2 regions of the Kitasatospora sp. NPDC043949 genome follow, and region 2 is predicted to be linked to the other one. Evidence: predicted binding sites of a transcription regulator. Region 2 holds the regulator's gene; the other holds the start of a gene.
What was found. The regulator HrcA, encoded in region 2, represses chaperone genes, less so after heat shock. The targets are predictions, from matches to a motif close to TTNGCACTCNGNNNNNCNGAGTGCNAA.

Region 1 (6,498 bases), on a different contig from region 2:
CTTGGTGAGCGAGTACTTGTAGCTCGGGTCCACCACGGCCTGGTTCGCGGTGACGATGTAGCCCGCGGACGGGTCCAGGCTGTACGGCAGGGCGGTGAAGGGGATCGAGCCCTTCCACTGGTACGTGGAGTCCCAACCCGGGGCCGGGTAGGTGCCGTCGCCCTTGCCGCGGACCGGGATGTCGCCGGGGGCCTGGTAGCCGATGTGCTTGGCGTCGGCGTAGACCAGGTTCTGCGCGGGGACGGCGAAGTCCTTGGCGGCGGCCCGGAACTCGTCCCAGTTGCGGGCCCGGTCCAGCTCGAACACCGCGTCCATGGTCTTGCCGGGGTTCAGCGCCGTCCACTGCAGGGCGACGCCGTAGCCGCCGGTGCCGCGGTCGGGGGCGGCGCTGCCGTTGGGGGCGTACTTGCCGACGTTCTGCTGCTCGGTGCTCTGGTCGGAGATGAGCGGGGCGCCGGTCTGGGTGGTGCGGACGGTGATCGTGCGGTCGTCGCCGCCGGCGACCTTGATGGTCTCCTTGCGGAGGTCGAACTTCACGTCCTTGCCGTCGACCTGGTAGGTGTCCGGGCCGGTGACCTTCTCCAGGTAGAGGTCGGTCACGTCGGCGCCGAGGTTGGTGAAGCCCCAGGCGACGTCCTTGTTGTGGCCGATTATCACGCCGGGCATGCCGGCGAAGCTGAAGCCGGAGACGTCGTACTGGCAGGCCGGCGAGCTGGTGCGGCAGTGCAGGCCCATCTGGTACCAGACCGAGGGCAGGCCGGGGCCGAGGTGCGGGTCGTTGGCCAGCAGCGGCTTGCCGGTGGTGGTGTGGGTGCCGGCGACGACCCAGGAGTTGGAGCCGATGCCCTGGCCGGGGCGGCCGAGCAGCTGCGGCATGCCGTCGATCCGGTCGGTGAGGCCCTGGAGCAGCGCCTTGGTGGTGGCCGCGCCCTGGGTGGTAGCGGTGCCGCCGCCGGACGGGGGCGAGCCGTCGGCGGGGCGGTAGTTGTCGCCGGCCACCGTGCCGGTCTTCACGATCGTGCCGTTGCGGGTGTACGGGTAGTCGGGGTACAGCTCGGCGATCTTGTCCGGACCGAAGTCCTGGGCCAGCAGCGAGCGGTCGATCTCCTCCTGGAGGTTCCCGGAGAGGTTCCAGGCCATCGCCTTGAGCCAGGCCACCGAGTCGACCGGGCTCCACTGCTCGGGCTGGTAGTCGCCGTTGACGGCGCCGAGCAGGGCGTACTCCAGAGAGGCCTTCTCGCCGCCGGGGTGCTCGGCGAGCCAGGCGTTCACGCCGTCCGCGTAGGCCTGGAGGTTCTTCTTGGTGTCGGCCGACAGCTTGGTGTCGAACTCCTTCTGCGCCACCTGCCGCCAGCCCATGGTCCGGATGAAGGCGTCGGTGTCGACCTGGCCGTCGCCGAACATCTCGGACAGCCGGCCGGCGGTGATGTGCCGCCGGACGTCCATCTCCCAGAAGCGGTCCTGCGCCTGGACGTAGCCCTGGGCGCGGAAGAGGTCCTCGTTGGTGTCGGCGTAGAGCTGCGGGATGCCGTTGGCGTCCCGCTTGACGTCGACCGGCGCGCTCATGCCCGCCACCTTGACGGTGCCGTCGACCTCCGGGAAGGACGCGCGGACCGCGGTGACCCCGCGGTAGCCGCCGTAGCCGACGCCGGCCACCAGCAGCACGACCAGCACGATCACGATCAGACGGGCGCGCCGGAACTTCTTCGAGCGGGGCATCTGGGTCCTTGCGGTCCTGACTTCGGGGCGGGCGGGCGTGTCCAGGGCCGGGGGCCGTGACAGGGCACCACATTAGGCCGAGTCGGCCGAGCGGCGTGCACGGGGGACGCTCACCGTGGGATCGGAGGAGGTCAACGAGGAGGCCCGGAAGCGGCGGTTGGGGGCCCGAGGAGGAAAAGAAACTAAAGATATGGCAAAATGTTAGACTGAGTAACGATCCGCAACAGGAGCATTGACACCTTCTTAACGGGTCGCGCCCTCCAGCACCACCAGACACCCCGCCCGCCCCTGCCTGCACGAGGTGCCACTGCGTGAACATCGACCACCTGAACCAGCTCCTCCTCGAGTTCTCCGTGATCCTGCTGGTCGCGGTGGTCGCCGTGCGGATATCCACCCGCTCAGGGCTACCGAGCCTGCTGATCTACCTCGGGATCGGCGTCGCCCTGGGCCAGAACGGCATCGGCGTCTCCTTCAACAACGCCGAGCTGACCCAGGTGCTCGGCTACGCGGCGCTCGTGGTGATCCTCGCCGAGGGCGGCCTCAAGACCAGCTGGCGCGAGGTCAGACCCGTGATGCCGGCCGCCACCGTGCTCGCCACCGTCGGCGTCGGGGTCAGCGTGTTCGTCACCGCGGCCGGCGCGCACTGGCTGGTCGGCCTGGACTGGCGGACCTCGATGCTGCTCGGCGCGATCGTCTCCTCCACCGACGCCGCCGCCGTCTTCTCCGTCCTGCGCATGGTCCCGCTGCCGCACCGGCTCACCGGCCTGCTGGAGGCCGAGTCCGGCTTCAACGACGCGCCCGTGGTCATCCTGGTCGTCGCCTTCGCCACCACCGGCGAGCTGGACTCCTGGTACGTCCTGGTCGGCACGATCATCGCCGAGCTGGCGATCGGCGCGGCGGTCGGCTTCGCGGTCGGCAAGCTCGGCGCGTACGGGATCAAGCACGTCGCGCTGCCCTCCTCCGGCCTGTACCCGATCGCGGTGATGGCGCTGACCGTGCTCGCCTACGCGGGCGGCGCGCTGCTGCACGGCTCCGGCTTCCTCGCCGTCTACATCTGCGCGGTGATCCTCGGCAACGCCAAGCTGCCGCACGGCCCGGCCGTCCGGGGCTTCGCCGACGGCCTGGCCTGGATCGGGCAGATCGGCATGTTCGTGCTGCTCGGCCTGCTCTGCACGCCCGAGACCATGGGCTCCGCGGTGGTCCCCGCGCTGGTGATCGGCGGCGTGCTGGTCTTCCTGGCCCGGCCGCTGTCCGTGGTGCTGACGCTGACCCCGTTCAAGGTGCCGGGCCGGGAGCAGGCGCTGCTCAGCTGGGCCGGGCTGCGCGGGGCGGTGCCCATCGTGCTGGCGACCATCCCGCTGGTGTCGGGCGCGCCGAAGGCCCAGGACGTCTTCAACATCGTCTTCATCCTGGTCGTCGTCTTCACCCTGCTCCAGGGCCCGACCCTGCCCTGGGTGGCCAAGCAGCTGCGGATCGGCGAGGGCTCGATGGGCCAGGACCTGGACATCGAGTCCGCCCCGCTGGAGAAGCTGCACGGGCACCTGCTGTCGGTCGCGCTCTCCCCCGGCTCCCGGATGTCCGGCGTGGAGGTCAGCGAGCTGCGGCTGCCCAAGGGGGCCGCCGTCACCCTGGTGGTGCGGGAGGGCAGCTCCTTCGTGCCGGACAAGGCGACGGTGCTGCGCGGCGGGGACGAGCTGCTGGTGGTCACCACCGACGAGGTCGGCGAGGCGGCCGAACGGCGGCTGCGGGCCGTGGACAAGGGCGGCAAGCTCGCGGGGTGGCTGAACGGGCGGTGAGACCCGCCGTCGGGCGCTGAGCCGGGAAGGTGGGCGGCGGGTGGCGACCGCAAGGCCGGAAGACCGGAAGGCCTCACCAGCTGTTCACCTTCGATGGGCAGGACAATTTTGGACGGGCCTTGTAGTCTGGGGATTCGCGCGACATCTACGCGCGTATATGTATGATGGTCAGATCACACCCAGCATCTGCCTGAAGCAGAGTTGGCGCGACCGTTCGGCGGCCGCGGTCCGGACCTCGGCCACCACGCCGGGCCGGCCCGGTATCTACCCCGGTCGACGCGCGAGAGGACGACTCTCGGCGCCGTCGGGGCCACCCCATGCCCTGCCGCGCTACCAGGCAGCAGGAAGGACCGACCGTGACGGCCCGCCGAACGGTCGACGACCCCGCGGACACCGCGACCCCGCGTGACACCGCCAACGCCACCCCTGCCGACGGCACCGCCGATGCCGCCGGCGCCCCCGCCCCCGTGCGGGTCGGGTACGGCGCGCTGCTGCGCACGCCCGGCGCCTGGACGTTCCTGGCACCGGCGTTCCTCGCGCGGCTGCCGTACGCGATGCTCAGCATGGGCATCCTGCTGCTCGTCAAGGACACCCACGGCTCGTACGGCACCGCGAGCACCGTCGCGGCCGTCGCCGCCGTCGCCCAGGCCCTGATCGGCCCGCAGACCGGCCGGCTCGCCGACCGGTACGGCCAGACCGCCGTCCTCGTCCCGACCGTCGTGGTGCACGCGGCCTCGGTCGGCGCGCTGATCGCGCTGTCGCTCGGCCACGCACCGGCCTGGAGCCTGTTCCTGGCCGCCGTCCCGGCCGGCGCGAGCGTTCCGCAGATCGGCGCCATGGTCCGGTCCCGCTGGATCGCCGAGTTCACCGCGGACGGCGCGTCCGCCTCGTCCGCGGCCAAGGTGGGCACCGCGTTCGCCTTCGAGTCCGTGACGGACGAGTTCACCTTCGTGATCGGCCCGATCCTGGCCACCGCCGTCGCCACCACGGTCAGCCCCTCGGCCGGGCTGATCGCCGAGGCCACGCTGACCCTCGTCGGCGGCCTGGCCTTCGCCGCCCAGCGGCGCACCGCGCCCGCCCGGGCGGTGCCCCAGCCCGGCGTGCGGCGCGCCTCCGCGCTCGCCTCCCCCGGCGTCCGGCTGCTGGCCGGGGCCTTCCTCGGGGTGGGCGCCGTGTTCGGCGGCATGCAGGTCTCGGTGAACGCCTTCGCCGACTCGGTCGGGCAGCACGCCGCCGCCGGCACCGTGTACGGGATCTTCGCCGGCGGCTCGATGGTGGCCGGCGTGCTGTACGGCGTGATCGCCTGGCGGCGGGCCGTGCAGCAGCGGATGATCATGAGCTACGCCCTGCTCGTGCTGGGCTGCTCGACGCTGTGGGCGATGCCCAACCTGATCGCGCTCGCCGTCGCCGGACTGGTCTGCGGCCTGGCCATCGCGCCGACCCTGATCAGCGGCTACACCCTGGTCGAGACGCTCGTCGCGGACGGCGCCAAGACCGAGGCGTTCACCTGGCTGACCGGCGCCATCGGCCTCGGCCTGGCGGTCGGCCAGATGATCGCCGGGCAGCTGATCGACGGCCACGGGCCGTCCAGCGGGTTCCTGGTGCCGGTGGCCGGCGCCGGCCTGGGCCTGATCGCGCTGGTGTCGCTGCGGCACCTGCTGACCGCGCCGGGCCAGGTGGTCGCGGCCGCACCGGAGCGCGGCGCCGCGCCGCAGTTGGTGGGCGCGGCCAAGGGCTGAGCGGGCACGCGGTGGCGCACCGCGCGAAGCCGTGGGCGGCGCGCGGTGGGGGCGGCGCGGAGCCGCGGTGGAAGAGCGTGCGCGGCTCGGCCACGGCTCATCTCACATCGGAGTCGCTGGACTGATCCAGCGGAATGCCGCATCATTGACCATCGTTAGCACTCATCAGGCGAGAGTGCCAGGAGGAAGACAAGTGCCCACGTACCAGTACCAGTGCACCGAGTGCGGCAACGGCCTGGAGGCGGTGCAGAAGTTCACCGACGAGGCGCTGACCACGTGCCCCGACTGCCAGGGACGGCTCCGCAAGGTCTTCTCGGCCGTGGGCGTCGTGTTCAAGGGCTCGGGCTTCTACCGCACCGACAGCCGTTCGTCCTCCAGCAGCACGGTGGGCGCAGGCTCCTCCGGTAGCTCCTCGGCGTCGTCGTCCGGCTCGACCCCGGCGTCGTCCTCGACGTCATCGACGTCCTCGTCCTCCGGTTCTTCGAGCTCTTCCAGCTCCTCCAGCCCGGCTCCGGCCGCGAGCTGACCTCGGCGCCGGACGCCCAGCGCATCGACAAGGCCCGCCACCCCGCGTTCTTCGCGGGGCGGCGGGCCTTCGTCGTCCCGGTTCGCCGTCACCACTCGTCGCCCCGGTTCGTCATCCCGGGCGGGCCGGATGCACTCGTGCGGGTGTACGAATTCGTCCACAGGGCCCGAGTTGTCCACAGGCTGCGGATAAGGGCTTTCCGGGGCGGCGCGCGGCGCACATCGTAGGGGTCGCCGGAGAACGACCGGCCCGCACAGGAGCGGCCCCCACGACCTCGGTGGTGACCATGACGACCATGAGCCTCTCCGTACCGCTGCCCGCACCCGCCGTACCGCCCCGGCGGGAGGTACCGCGCTTCCCGCCGATCCGGCGCGGGGCCGGCGGGTGGCACCGCTGGCGGCACGCCGTACGGCACCGGGCCGGGGTGCCCGCGCTGGTGCTGCTCGCGGTGGCCGCGGCGCTCGCGGTCGGGCCCGCGCGGGCCGGGCTGCCGGCGCCGCCGGGCGGCCCGGTGGGCCGGACGGGTTGTCAATCCGGCCCAACGGAAGATCACCCGTAACCGGGCAACGACTTCGTCGTTCACGGCGGCATGAAAGGCTTCAAGCAATTCCTGCTGCGTGGAAACGTCGTCGAATTCGCCGTCGCCGTCGTCATCGGCGCGGCCTTCACCAACATCGTCAACGCCTTCGTCAAGGGCGTCATCAATCCGATCGTCGGC
Region 2 (6,498 bases):
GAACTGCGCCTCGCCGAGGGCATCCCGCTCACCCTCCTCACCGACACCGGCCGCCACGCCGCCGCCCGCCACCTCGCCGACGGCCTCCTCGCCGCCGAGCCGTACGCCCAGGGCCGCGCCGTCCTCACCCTCCAGGGCCGGCTGCTCGCCGACGCGGTCGTACGTGACCTGGTGGACTGACATTCGTTAACGTGGGTGTCAGCCGTCGGAGGGAGCGTGCGATGACCGCCATCGATGATCGGATGACCGGGATCTTCGAGAACCTGGAGGTGCCGGAGGGCATCAAGGCCGAACTCATCAGGGGGGAAATCGTGATGATGGCGGGGCCTGACATGGTCCACAATCTCATCGTCCTGGCGATTCAGCACCAGCTTCCGTACGGTCGGTGGCGTCCACTCACGACCCAGGACCTGGGGATCCCCGGCCAGGCGAGCGAACCCCAGCCCGACCTGGTCGTCTTCGAACGCGGGGCGGTCCAGGAGCACGGACGACTGCTGCCGTCGCCCGCCGTCACCCTGGTGGTCGAGGTGGTGTCGAAGACCAGTGTCGATCGTGATTACCGGACCAAGCGGGAGCTCTACGCCGAGGGCTCCGTCCCCGCGTACCTGATCGTGGACCCGATCAAGGGGGTCTGCGTGCTGCTGACCGAGTTGGGTAGGGATCCCGGGTCCGGCCTCCCGAGGTACATGTCCGAGCGGACCAGCAAGTTCGGCGAGCCCGTCCCCGTCAGCCTGCTTGAGATCGATCTGGACACCACGGACTTTCAGCAGTACGTCTGATCGGCCTCACTCCGGAACCGTCACGAAGTCGATCAACTCCTCGACCTTGCCCAGCAGTTCCGGCTCCAGGTCCTTGTAGCTGTCCACCGTGGAGAGGATCCGCTTCCAGGCGGCGGGGGTGTTCACCGGCCAGCCGAGGCGGCGGCAGACGCCCTCCTTCCACTCCTCGCCGCGCGGGACGGCGGGCCAGCCGGCGATGCCGACGGAGGCGGGCTTCACGGCCTGCCAGATGTCGATGTAGGGGTGGCCGACGACCAGGACGGCGTCGCCGGTGACCTGGGCGGCGATGCGCTGCTCCTTGGTGCCGGGGAGCAGGTGGTCGACCAGGACGCCGAGGCGCCGGCCCGGGCCGGGGGCGAAGTCGGCGACGATCGCGGGCAGGTCGTCCACGCCCTCCAGGTACTCGACGACCACGCCCTCGATCCGCAGGTCGTCGCCCCAGACCCGCTCGACCAGTTCGGCGTCGTGCCGGCCCTCGACGTAGATCCGCGACTCGCGGGCGACCCGGGCCCGGGCGCCGGGGACGGCGACCGAGCCGGAGGCGGTGCGGCCCGGCGTACGGGAGGGGGCGGGGCCGGCCGGGCGCACCAGGGTGACCGTCCGGCCCTCCAGCAGGAAGCCGCGCGGCACCAGCGGGAACACCCGGAGCTTGCCGAAGCGGTCCTCCAGGGTGACGGTGAAGCCCTCGGCGGTCTTCTCGCAGCGCACCACCGCGCCGCAGAAGCCGGTGGCGGCCTCCTCCACCACCAGGTCCCGTTCGGCGGTCACCTCCGGGGCGGGTTGCTGCTTCTTCCACGGCGGGGTCAGGTCGGGTCCGTACTGGCGGCTGCGCATGAAAGCGACTATACGGACGGACCGTCAGAGGCCCGGCGCGCCCCAGACCGGGAACCAGCGGCTGAGGTCCTTCTCCAGCCGCAGGTCGTTCCCGAGCATCGCGTTGACCTGGAGCTCCAGCGGGCTGTTGCGCCGCTCCCCGCCGCCGGGCATCGGGGCGAAGGGGTAGAAGGTGCCGCGCTTGTAGAGGTAGACCAGGGCCAGCGACTGCCCGTCCGGGTTGCGGAAGCCGACCAGCGAGCAGAGCAGCTGCGGTCCGAAGCCGTTCGCCTCCAGCTCGCTGTTGACCGCGTGCAGGTCGTTGACCAGGTCCGGCAGTTCCTCGGGGGTGTGCCGGGCGAGCAGCCAGGAGTAGCCGTAGCCGTCCTTGGAGGCCTCCACCGGGACGCCGCCGCGCTCGGTGTCGGCGTCGAGCAGCGCCCGCACCTGCTGTTCGACCTGGCCGAAGGCCGCGCCCTCGACGGCGGCGAAGCAGACCGAACCGAGCCCGGTGGGGGTGAACCCGGCCCCGGCCTCCAGGGTGAGGGCGGCGGACGGGACGCCGAACAGCTGGTCGAGGTCGGGCTTGACGGGCTTGGTGCGCCCGAACAGGGTGTCCAGGATTCCCACGGCGGTCCTTTCGGAGGAGGGAGTCGGGAGGGCGGCAGGGCCTCAGCGGCCGAGCTGCTCGGAGATCTTCGCCAGCTGCTCCAGGCGCTTCTCCAGCGTCGGGTGGGTGGAGAACAGCTGCGAGGCGGTCTCCCGGGCGCTCAGCGCGGGGGCGAAGTAGAAGGCGTTGTAGGGCTGCGCCTGGCGCAGGTCCTTGCTGGGGATGGCGGCGATCTGGCCGGTGACCTTGGTGAGCGCGGAGGCGAGGGCGCTGGGCCGGCCGGTGAGCTGGGCGGCGGCGCGGTCGGCGGCGAGTTCCCGGTAGCGGGACAGGAGCCGGGTGAGCAGGAAGCTGATGGCGTAGACGACCATCGACACCAGCGGGATGATCAGGGCGACGATGGCCGCGTTCTGGTCGTTGTTGTTGCGGTTGCCGCCCATGAACCCGCCGTACATGGCGATCCGGGTCATGGCCCCGGCGAGGACGCCGAGGAAGCCGGCGATGGTCATCACCGCGACGTCCCGGTGGGCGACGTGGGACAGCTCGTGGGCGAGGACGCCCTCCAGTTCCTCGGGCTCCAGCCGGCGCAGCAGGCCGGTGGTGACGCACACCACGGCGTTCTGCGGGTTGCGGCCGGTGGCGAAGGCGTTCGGCATGTCGTTGTCGGCGACCGCCACCCGGGGTTTGGGCATGTCGGCCAGCGCGCAGAGCCGGTCGATGGTGCCGTGCAGTTGCGGGTACTGCTCAGGGGTCACCTGGTGGGCGCCCATCGCCCGTTCGGTGATCTTGTCGCTGAACCAGAACTGGGCCACGAACAGCCCGCCGGAGATCAGGACGATCAGTGGCCAGGCGCCGCGCAGCAGCACGATCAGCAGACCGGTGAAACCGACGTACAGCAGCCCGATCACGAACATCGTCACGACCATGCGGCCGGTCAGACCGCGGTCGGGCGCGAAACGGGTGTGCTGGCCCGAGCTCGACATTGCTTGCTCCTCCATTCGCCGTCGTCTTCGATGCTGCCACCCGGACGGCCCCGCGGCACCACCCCCGCGCCGGGAACTGCGGGCAGGATCACTCCGGCCGGGCCGTTCCTGCCGTTGGGCCCGGGCCTTACACTGGCAGGTACGGTTTTGGCACTCGCAGGTTCAGAGTGCCAAAGCGGGTGCCGGAGCCGGGATCCTCCCGGAGCGGGCAGCAGCATGCGTGACACGAACGGACAACGTGCGAAGACGGAGGTGTGTGCCCCATGGCCGGTGAGGTTCGCCAGCTGGACGACCGCAAGCTCGCCGTGCTCCGCGCGATCGTCCAGGACTACGTGGGCACCGAGGAGCCGGTCGGCTCCAAGGCCCTGGTGGAGCGGCACAACCTCGGAGTCTCCCCGGCGACCGTCCGCAACGACATGGCGGCGCTGGAGGAGGAGGGCTACATCCACCAGCCGCACACCAGCGCCGGGCGCATCCCCACCGACAAGGGGTACCGCCTGTTCGTCGACAAGCTCGCCGAGGTCAAGCCGATGAGCGCCCCCGAGCGCCGGGCGATCCGGCACTTCCTGGACGGCGCCGTCGACCTGGACGACGTGGTCATGCGGACGGTGCGGCTGCTCGCCCAGCTCACCCGGCAGGTCGCGGTGGTGCAGTACCCCTCGCTGTCGCGGTCCACCGTCCGGCACATCGAGCTGGTGGCGCTGGCCCCGACCAAGGTGATGCTGGTCCTGATCACCAACACCGGCCGGGTCGAGCAGCGGATGGTCGACTGCCCGGGCCCGGTCGGCGAGACGGTCCTGGCGGACCTGCGGGCCCGGATCAACGCGCGGGCCGTCGGCCAGCGGCTGCCGGACGTGCCGGGGTTCCTGGAGGAGCTCCCGGCGGGTTTCGAGCCGCCGGACCGCCCGACCGTCAGCACGGTCCTGGCGACGCTGTTCGAAGCGCTCGCCGAGCAGAACGAGGAGCGGATCATGCTGGCCGGCACGGCCAACCTGACCCGCTTCGGGCACGACTTCCCCCTGACCATCCAGCCGGTGCTGGAAGCCCTGGAGGAGCAGGTCGTCCTGCTCCGCCTCCTGGGTGAGACGGCGGACGCCGCGATGACGGTCCGGATCGGGCGGGAGATCGCCTACGAGGGGCTGAATTCCACCTCGGTGGTGTCGGTCGGCTACGGTTCGGGCGACGAGAGCGTGGCCAAACTGGGTGTGATCGGTCCGACCCGGATGGACTATCCGGGCACAATGGGGGCGGTGCGTGCGGTGGCGCGGTACGTGGGCCAGATCCTGGCCGAGTCGTAGCACAGGCCGCCGTCGGAACCTCTGACGGCGGTGTCCAGTCGCAGCACTACTACAGGCGGAACAAGCGGAGCATTTGGTGGCCACGGACTACTACGCGGTACTCGGCGTCCGACGGGATGCGGGGCAGGACGAGATCAAGAAGGCCTTCCGGCGCCTGGCACGCGAACTGCACCCGGACGTCAACCCGGACCCGAAGACGCAGGAGCGGTTCAAGGAGATCAACGCCGCTTACGAGGTGCTCTCCGACCCGCAGAAGCGCCAGGTCTACGACCTCGGAGGTGACCCGCTCTCGCCGGGCGGCGGGGGCGCGGGCGGCTTCGGCGCGGGGGCGGCCGGCTTCGGCTTCTCCGACATCATGGACGCCTTCTTCGGCGCCGCGGCCGGCCAGCGCGGCCCGCGCTCGCGCACCCGCCGCGGCCAGGACGCCATGATCCGGCTGGAGATCACCCTGGAGGAGGCCGCCTTCGGCACCACCAAGGAACTCCAGGTCGACACCGCCGTCACCTGCACCACGTGCAGCGGCGAGGGCGCGGCCCCCGGCACCTCCGCGCAGACCTGCGACATGTGTCGCGGCAGGGGCGAGGTCTCCCAGGTCACCCGGTCGTTCCTGGGCCAGGTCATGACCTCCCGTCCCTGCCCGCAGTGCCAGGGCTTCGGCACCGTCGTGCCGACCCCGTGCCCGGAGTGCGCCGGCGACGGCAGGGTCCGCGCCCGGCGCACCCTGACCGTCAAGATCCCGGCCGGTGTCGACAACGGCACCCGGATCCAGCTGGCCGGCGAGGGCGAGGTCGGCCCCGGCGGCGGCCCGGCCGGCGACCTGTACGTCGAGATCGCCGAGACCACCCACACCGTCTTCCAGCGGCGCGGGGACGACCTGCACTGCACCGTCACCATCCCGATGACGGCCGCGTCCCTCGGCACCCAGGTGCCGCTGCAGACCCTGGACGGGCTGGAGGAGGTCGACATCCGGCCCGGCACCCAGTCCGGCCAGTCGATCCCGCTGCACGGCCGCGGCATCACGCACCTGCGCGGCGGCGGCCGGGGCGACCTGATAGTGCATGTCGAGGTGCAGACGCCCACCAAGCTCGACCCCGAGCAGGAGGAGCTGCTGCGCCGGCTCGCGGTGCTGCGCGGCGAGGAGCGGCCGTCCGGCCAGTTCGCGCCGGGCCAGCAGGGCCTGTTCTCGCGCCTCAAGGACGCGTTCAACGGCCGCTAGGCCCTAGGCCGGGGCCGCTACTGGGCCCTGGCCGTCCGCGCGGGGGTGCCGGGTTCTGCCCGGCGCCCCTTTCGCGTTCCCGATCCGCCCCACCCCCCGGAGGTTCCCCGCATGACCGCCCCCGTCTTCGTCGTCGAGACCGAGCGGATCGCCGCCGCCGCGCCCGGCTCCGTGGTGCGCCTCGACGGGCCGGAGGGGCGGCACGCGGCCGCGGTGAGGCGGCTGGCGGCGGGCGAGGCGGTGACCCTCGCCGACGGGCTGGGCCTCGGGGTGGACGGGACGGTCGCCGCGGTGCTCGGCAAGGACGCGATCGACGTCACGGTGGCCGCCGTCCGCCGGGAGCCCGAGCCGGCGCCGCGGATCGTCGTCGTCCAGGCGCTGCCCAAGGGCGACCGCGGCGAGCTCGCGGTGGAGACCATGACCGAGGTCGGCGTGGACGTGATCGTCCCGTGGGCCGCCTCGCGCTGCATCACGCAGTGGAAGGGCGACCGGGGCGCCAAGGCACTCGCCAAGTGGCGGGCCACCGCCCGGGAGGCCGGCAAGCAGTCCCGCCGGCTGCGCTTCCCCGAGGTGCGCGAGCCGGCGACCACCCGGCAGCTGGCGCCGCTGCTGGCCGGGGCCGCGTTCGCCGCCGTGCTGCACGAGGAGGGCGCCGAGCCGCTGGCGCTGGCCGCGCTGCCCGCGGCCGGGGACGTGGTGCTGGTGGTCGGCCCGGAGGGCGGGGTCTCCCCGGAGGAGCTGGCCGCGTTCGCCGAGGCGGGCGCCGGGCCGTACCGGCTGGGCCCCTCGGTGCTGCGCA

Region 1: the regulator HrcA is predicted to act here: its motif matches at 5,410-5,436, upstream of AC07AL_RS21400 (FmdB family zinc ribbon protein).

Annotation. Positions count from the first base shown of each region.
Region 1 is NZ_JBWKEQ010000025.1:55,571-62,068, reverse strand. Features, by position in the region: gene AC07AL_RS21415 (penicillin acylase family protein) at 1-1,719, opposite strand, end outside; gene AC07AL_RS21410 (potassium/proton antiporter) at 2,031-3,515, shown strand; gene AC07AL_RS21405 (MFS transporter) at 3,872-5,254, shown strand; gene AC07AL_RS21400 (FmdB family zinc ribbon protein) at 5,448-5,780, shown strand; gene AC07AL_RS21395 (hypothetical protein) at 6,067-6,339, shown strand; gene mscL (large conductance mechanosensitive channel protein MscL) at 6,370-6,498, shown strand, end outside.
Region 2 is NZ_JBWKEQ010000001.1:347,929-354,426, reverse strand. Features, by position in the region: gene hemW (radical SAM family heme chaperone HemW) at 1-180, shown strand, start outside; gene AC07AL_RS01765 (Uma2 family endonuclease) at 222-779, shown strand; gene AC07AL_RS01760 (DUF3097 domain-containing protein) at 786-1,613, opposite strand; gene pspAB (PspA-associated protein PspAB) at 1,638-2,222, opposite strand; gene htpX (zinc metalloprotease HtpX) at 2,265-3,185, opposite strand; gene hrcA (heat-inducible transcriptional repressor HrcA) at 3,449-4,483, shown strand; gene dnaJ (molecular chaperone DnaJ) at 4,560-5,699, shown strand; gene AC07AL_RS01735 (16S rRNA (uracil(1498)-N(3))-methyltransferase) at 5,811-6,498, shown strand, end outside.